Regions from separate parts of the Lysinimonas soli genome, predicted to be linked through region 1. Evidence: predicted binding sites of a transcription regulator. Region 1 holds the regulator's gene; the other holds the start of a gene.
The links. Region 1 encodes LexA, which represses DNA repair genes until DNA is damaged. Its sites were predicted from a motif close to TCGAACANNTGTTCGA; they were not measured.
Positions count from the first base shown of each region.

Region 1 (3,719 bases):
GTCGTTCCGGCTCGCGACCTCGGGGGTGAAGGACGCGACGCAGATCCACACCCACCTCTGCTACTCGGAGTTCGGCGTGGTGCTCGACGCGATCGACGGTCTGGATGCCGACGTCACCTCGATCGAGTCCGCCCGCTCGAAGATGGAGGTCGTTCCCGAGCTCGAGCGCAGCCACTTCGGCCGCGGCATCGGACCGGGCGTCTACGACATCCACTCGCCGCGCGTTCCGAGCGTCGACGAGGTCACCGAACTGCTCGACATCGCCCTCGCGTCGATCCCGGAACGGCAGGTCTGGGTCAACCCGGACTGCGGGCTGAAGACCCGCGGCTACGCCGAGACCGTCGCCTCGCTCGAGAACATGCTCGCGGCCACCCGCGCCGAGCGCGCCAAGCTCTCGGTGAGCCAGTAGCCCTCATCCCGTGACCCGAGGCGGTCGCACCCCGTTGCCCGGCGACGTGCCGTGACGACGGGGTGCGACCTCTCGGCGCGGGGCCGCCGTGCGGTCGGTAACGTCGAGGAATGCCGTTCACCCCGAGCCATGTGGCAGCCGCCATACCGCTGCTGCGGACTCCGTTGCTGCCCGCCGCGCTTGTCGTTGGCACGACGGCGCCCGACATCCCCTACTACGTTCCGTTGTTCGTGCCACGGGCGTTGTCACACAGCCTGCTTGGTCTGGTGTCGGTCGACCTGGTTCTCGGGGTCATCGGTGCGCTGCTGTGGTGGTTCCTGCTGCGGGAGCCGATCATCGACCTCCTGCCACGAAGCATCGGCCGTCGAATCCCGTTCCAGCAGCGAACGGCATGGCGTCCACCGGGATGGGGCTGGCCTCTGACCGTCGCGGTTCTCCTGCTCTCGGTGCTGGTCGGCGCTGCCACCCATCTGATCTGGGATTCGTTCACGCACCCGGGCTGGCTCGTCGACCACGTGAACGTTTTGCGCGTTCGCGTCGGCCCGCTGCCCGTGGCGAAATGGTTGCAGCACGTCAGCTCGGTCGGCGGACTTGGTGTGGTCGGCGTGTGGGCGATCGTCATGCTGCGTCGCGCCTCACCGGATCCCGCTCGCCCGACCCGCCTGCGCTCCGCCGTTCGCGTCCTGGCCCAGTCAGCGGTCGTCGTGGCTGGACTCGCCGCCGGACTTGTCACCTGGGTCCACGGGATCATGGGCGGAGACGCCCCGTTCGACCCGAACCTGGTCTTTCTCGTTGCGCGCCTGACCATCGGGGTGGCGGGGGCCGCGGTGGGCGTGCTCGTTCTCTTCTGGTTCTCGGCGCGGGCCCGCGGCCTCACGGCGGGCACCGGGCTGGGACAGGGCAAGCGCACAGCGGAGCGACCTACCCTGGGGGCATGAAGCTTGCGGTGCACGAGACGGGAACCGGTCCGCGAACCGCGCTGCTCATCCACGGGATCATGTCCGACCACCGCGCGTGGCACCGGGTGACCGACGAGCTGGTCGCCAAGGGATTCCGGGTGATCGCCGTCGACCTCGCCGGCCACGGCGGCAGTCCGCGCGCCCCGCGGTATTCGCCGTCGAAATGGGCGGACGATGTCGTCGAGACGGTGTCGCCGCTGCTGACCACGCGCCCGGACGTCGTGATGGGGCACTCGCTCGGCGGCCTCGTGGCCAGTCTCGTGGCCGACCGTCTCGCGCCCCGGGCGGCGATCTACGTCGACCCGGCCTTCGCGTTCCCGCGCGGCATCCGGGGCCTCGCGATGAAGCTCGTGTTCGCCCTCGCCCCGCGCCCGCGCCGGTCCGCTCTGGTGCGATGGAATCCCAAGTGGGAGGCCGCCGACGTCGACATCGAGCTGGCGACCCTCGCCGACTGGGACAAGCGCACCGTCCTCGGCATGGCCGACACCCGTCTACTCGTACCGCCGGTGCGCGTGGTGATGCCGAGCCTCGTCGTGCTCGCCGAGAAGAGCCTGCTGGTGTCGGATGCCGTGGCGACCCGGCTGCGTCACCTCGGCATGACGGTCGAGACGGTGTCCGGCGCCGGCCACACCGTGTTCCGCGACGAGCACGTGCGGTTCATGGCGGTCGTGGAGCGCTGGCTCGACGAGCAGTCGTCGCGTCGGCTCGAGGCGCTCTCGGCCGTCTAGCTCAGACCGAGCGCAGCACCGCGACGACTCTTCCGAGCACCTCGGCGTCGTCGCCCATGATCGGTTCGAAGGCCGAGTTGCGGGGCAGCAGCCAGGTGTGGCCGTCGCGCTGACGCAGCACCTTGACGGTCGCCTCGCCGTCGAGCATGGCGGCGACGATCTCGCCGTTCTCGGCCGTCTTCTGCTGGCGCACGACCACCCAGTCGCCATCGCAGATCGCCGCGTCGATCATCGACTCGCCGATCACCTTGAGCATGAAGAGGTCGCCCTTGCCGACGAGCTGGCGGGGGAGCGGGAACACCTCGTCGATCTGCTGCTCGGCCGTGATCGGGATGCCCGCGGCGATGCGGCCCACCAGAGGCACCATCGCGGCATCCGCCACCGAGGGACCGGCGTTGTCGGCGTCCGGCGTCTCGAGTTCGATCAGCACTTCGAGCGCCCGGGGGCGGTTGGGGTCACGGCGCAGGTAGCCGCTGAGCTCGAGCTGGTTGAGTTGATGGGTCACGCTCGAGAGCGACGCGAGACCGACGGCGTCGCCGATCTCGCGCATGCTCGGCGGGTAGCCCCGCGACGAGACCGAGCGCTGGATGACCTCGAGGATCGCCAACTGCTTGTCGCTCAGGCTGGTGCGCCTGCGGGTGGTCGCGCGCTCCGGTGAAGCCGGTCGCCCGGCGGTCTCGTCGCTCATCGTCTGCTCCCTCGGTTCGCGCCCGTCGAGTCGGCGTGCGGCGGATGTCGGTGGTCGGTGGTCGAATCGTCCCCGACGATCGAAACTGTATCCGCTTCGGCTGGATGCGGCAAACATCTGTTCGAGTGTGTCGTGACATTGTCGGCGAATGACCGACGACGGGCTTGAACATATGTTCGATCGAAGGTATGTTCGGAACACAGGTTCGCATCTGAGCCTCCGGCCGAGGCCCGGATGCGCAACCTGTCCAAGTTTCGCCCGCACGGCACCGTGCACCACGTGGAGGAGTCGACATGAGCGCCATGAGTTACCACAGCGGCTACACCGTCCCGCGTCTGCGCATCACCCGGCGCGGGCGCGTCGTAGTGGCGATCATGATCGCTCTCCTTCTCGCGGTGACAGCGGCGGCATTCGGGGTGGGCGCGTTCGGCGCGGCCGCGGGCACGCAGAGCGGCTCGGCGACCTTCCAGTACGTGAGCGTCGAGCCCGGCGAGTCGCTGTGGCAGCTCGCCGTGTCGATCGCGCCGCACGCCGATCCGCGCGATGTGGTCGCCGAGATCGTCGATCTCAACAACCTGTCGACCGCCGAGGTGCAGCCGGGGCAACGCCTCGCCATCCCCTCGAAGTACAACAGCTAACGACTACCGGCCAAGGCGCAGTCTTGGCTCGAATGCCCGTCGCTCCAGGTGGCCGCCGACCCCCCTCGGCGTCCACCTGGAGCAGTGCGGATGCTCGGTAGGATCGGGCGGTGGCCTCGCTCTCCGACCTTCCGATCCGCGACGACCTGCGAGGGCAGCACCCGTACGGCGCGCCGCAGCAACCGGTGCGCTACGCCCTGAACGTGAACGAGAACACGCACCCGATCCCCGAGGGGGTCGCGCGGCACATCGTGGAGTCGCTCGCCCGCGCGGTGCTGACCGTGAACCGCTATCCGG
Region 1 covers NZ_JBHSMG010000001.1:811,376-815,094, forward strand. Annotated here, with positions in the region: gene metE (5-methyltetrahydropteroyltriglutamate--homocysteine S-methyltransferase) at 1-409, shown strand, start outside; gene ACFPJ4_RS03900 (DUF4184 family protein) at 520-1,347, shown strand; gene ACFPJ4_RS03905 (alpha/beta fold hydrolase) at 1,344-2,096, shown strand; gene lexA (transcriptional repressor LexA) at 2,098-2,784, opposite strand; gene ACFPJ4_RS03915 (LysM peptidoglycan-binding domain-containing protein) at 3,078-3,422, shown strand; gene ACFPJ4_RS03920 (histidinol-phosphate transaminase) at 3,533-3,719, shown strand, end outside.

Region 2 (3,719 bases), on a different contig from region 1:
GTTCGACCCGAGCAGGGCGAAGATGCTGCCGGGGGCCACGTCGAAATCCACACCCCGCAGAACCGCGAGTTTCTTGAACGACTTCTCGATGCCCTGTACCCGGATGGCGGATTCCGCGGTCATTTCCGCTCCGCCCGCTCGGCGTCCTCGATCGCCTGGGTCAGGCGGGCGCGCTCCTTGTCGATCCACTGCTCGCCGGCATACGCCTGCGCGAAGGTCTCCGAGAAGTCGACCGGGTCGTCGCCGACGATCTCGCGAACGGGCGTTCCGTCGGCGGCGGCGCGCTCCCAGAGGTCGGCGAGATCGCCGAACATCGTGATGAGCGTGTCGCCGTCGGTGATGCCCCCGTAGTAGATGAAGTACCGGTGCATCGCTTTTGCCGCCGTCGCGTACGGCTCGGGGAGGGCATCGATACGGGCCTTGTCCTTCTTGTACTGCTTCTTCTGCTCGAGTGACCCGGTCAGGGTCTCGATCCACTTGGCGACCATCTCAGTTCTCTCCTTGATTCGATTCGGTGTGGTGCGATTCGGTGTGGAGCTGTCCGATCCGTTCCGAGAGGAAGCCCCACGCCCTCCAGAACTCTTCGAGTTGTTCCCGCCCCTGTGCGTTGAGCGAGTACACCTTGCGCGGCGGGCCCTTCTCCGACGGAACCTTCTCCACGTCGACGAAGCCCCGCTGTTCGATGCGGATGAGCAGCGCGTAGACGGTTCCCTCGACGAGGTCGGAGAACCCCTGCTCCCGCAGCCGCGCGGTGACCTCGTAGCCGTACGCCGGGCGGGCGGCCAGGACGGCGAGGACGATGCCCTCCAGAGTGCCCTTGAGCATCTCGGTCATCTGCTGCTTACCCATGCGGCGCCCTCTCGGCTACTCAGTGATGCTGACTACCGCTAGATAGTAACGCCGAGTACCGGTAGATAGCAATACTGAATAGCAGGGCCGTCGCGCCGGGGGCGTCGGCGATCGGACTCGCCGGAGGCTCAGTGCTGGGCGGTCACCAGGGCCAGGAAGTCGAGGGTCTTCTGCAGGGCGTGCTGCGCGTCAGCGCCGTCCAGATGGAACTGGTACTCGTGGGGCAGCGCCGGCTCGTGGTCGGCCGCGTAGAACACCGGCGTCACGTCGACGCCGAGACCCGACAGCTTGTTGTACATCGGCACCGACTCGATCCAGGTCAGGGCGTCGCCGTTGCCGCCCGAGATGTAGGTGGCCGGGAACTTCGACGTGACGAAGTCGATCGTCGACATCGTCGTTCCCTGGTAGCTCGCCGACCAGTTCTGCGTGCCCGTGTACGCCCAGAGGGCGACCTTGAACCCCCAGTTGCCGATGCCGGTGAGGTCGGCCATCGTCGACAGGTCGTAGACGCCGCAGTTGAGCACGGTGCCGACCAGCTGATCCGCCGAGAGGGCGGGCTGGATACCGAGCAGCTCCGCGTAGTCCGGATTGGTCGTCAGCACCGCGAGCTGGCTGGCGAGCTGGGCTCCCGCCGAGTCGCCCGCCAGCACGATGCGGTGCCGGTCGATGCGGAACTCGGCGGCATGCCGGTCGAGATAGCCGAGCGCGTCGTTCAGCTGTCGCACCGCCGTCGGGTAGACGGCTTCGGGGGCGATCGTGTAGTTGAGGCTCACGGCGGCGTAGCCGTGGGAGGCCAGGATGCGCAGGTAGGGGTCGACGTCCGACTTCTGCCCCGAGATCCAGGCGCCGCCGTGCACCCAGACGACGACGGGCAGGGCCTCGCCGCCCCCGGAAGGGCTGAAGGCGTCCAGCGTGGTGTTGCCGCCGGCCGAGCCGTCGCCGTACTGCACGTCGAGGTGCTCGGTGAGGGCCGCCGAGGGAACGTGTTTGTTCATCTCGGCGACGGTCTCGGCGGCGCCCTTCTCGAACACCGAGCGGATGACGAGCGCCGACGGCCAGGGTGTGGACTGGCCTACGAGCCCTCCGATCACGACGACGGTCAGCACGACGGCGGCGACCACGCCGATCCGTCGCCGCGCCTTCTCCGAGGGACGAAAACGATGCCACCAGACCCGACCTTGCGATGACGCCATGTGATTCCCTCTCCCCGGATTCAGTGACAGTCTCTCAGCGCCTCGGGGCAAGAAGCGGCATCGCCTCGCCCGGGTCGGCTTGACTCCGATTCGAACATATGTTCGACTGTCGTCATGCGGTGGAGCGGGCAGGAGATCGAGGTCGAACAGGGCGACGCGCTCCCCGGCCTGGTGAAGCTGAGTTCGCTCGTGCGCTCGGTGCAGACCCCGGAGTTCGCCGGCATCACCTTCCACGAGGTGCTCGCCAAGAGCGCCCTGAACCACGTGCCCGGGGCCGCGAATGCGCTGCCGTTCGGCTGGACGATCAACCCGTATCGGGGCTGCAGTCATTCGTGCGTCTACTGCTTCGCCCGCAACACCCACAGCTATCTCGACCTCGACGCCGGCAAGGACTTCGACACGCAGATCATCGTCAAGGTCAACGTGGCCGAGGTGCTGCAGAAGGAGCTGGCCCGACCCGGCTGGGGGCGTCATCCGGTGGCGCTCGGCACGAACACCGACCCGTATCAGCGGGCCGAGGGGCGCTATCGGCTCATGCCGGGGATCATCGCGGCGCTCGCCGCGTCCGGCACGCCGTTCAGCATCCTGACCAAGGGCACCCTGCTGCGTCGCGACCTTCCCCTGTTGCAGGCCGCGGCCGAGCGGGTGCCGGTCGAACTGTCGATGTCGATCGCCGTCTACGACGACGAATTGCAGCAATCCGTCGAGCCGGGCACGCCGAGCACGGCCGCGAGGCTCGCCACGGTGCGGGCCGCGCACGAGGCGGGGTTGGCGTGCGCGGTGTTCGTCATGCCGATCCTGCCCTTCCTCACCGACACGATCGCCCACCTCGATCGCGCATTCGGCATGATCGCCGAGGCCGGGGCCGCCTCGGTCGTCTACTCCGCCCTGCACCTGCGCCCAGGGGCGCGGGAGTGGTATCTGGCCTGGCTCGCGCGCGAGCATCCCGAGCTGGTCGGTCGTTATGCCGACATGTATCGGGCGGGGTCGTACGCTCCCCAGGAGTACCGCCGCTGGCTCGCCGGCCGCGTGCGGCCGCTGTTGCGCCGCCACGGACTGGACCGCCCGACGCGCCTCGATCGAAGCACGGGCGTCGTGCGGGCGAGGGGAGTCGGCGACGGCCTGATCGCGGCCGAGCTGTCGCCGGCGGCCGCGGCCGCCGTTCAGCCGACCCTGTTCTGAGACCGACTCGGCCGCGGGTTCCGAGTCGGATGTACCCCGGTCGCCTAGGCTGGGCGACATGAGCGTTGCCGATCACCCCACGACATCGACGTCGTGGATTCCCGGGATCGAACCCGCGCGTCACGGCAACGCCCGCGTGCGCCTCGCCCTGCTCGATGACCACGAGGTCCTGCTCGACAGCCTGGCCAGCTGGATCGGCCAGAACGCGACCGATTTCGAGGTCGTGCTCTCGGCGCCGAGCTGGCTGGAACTCGTGCACAGCCCGGCGTTCCCGACCGAGCTCGTCTTCATCGACTTCCAGCTGAAAGAGGCGGTGTCGATCGAGGCCCGCGTGCGCACCTGTCGCGCGGCCGGCGCCAAGGTCATCGTGCTCTCGAGCGTCGACACCGACGAGGCGCGGGAGCGCGCGCGCGCGGCAGGCGCGGCCGACTTCCTGTCGAAGGCGCTGCCGATGTCGGAGGTGATGGATGCCGCGCGTCGCGTGATGGGCATGGA
Region 2 covers NZ_JBHSMG010000005.1:147,667-151,385, reverse strand. Annotated here, with positions in the region: gene ACFPJ4_RS14885 (ABC transporter ATP-binding protein) at 1-123, opposite strand, end outside; gene ACFPJ4_RS14880 (DUF1048 domain-containing protein) at 120-488, opposite strand; gene ACFPJ4_RS14875 (PadR family transcriptional regulator) at 490-849, opposite strand; gene ACFPJ4_RS14870 (alpha/beta hydrolase) at 978-2,042, opposite strand; gene ACFPJ4_RS14865 (Rv2578c family radical SAM protein) at 2,157-3,224, shown strand; gene ACFPJ4_RS14860 (response regulator transcription factor) at 3,283-3,719, shown strand, end outside.
Region 2: a site for LexA is predicted at 2,133-2,148, ahead of ACFPJ4_RS14865 (Rv2578c family radical SAM protein). Genes of this name have one in related genera too.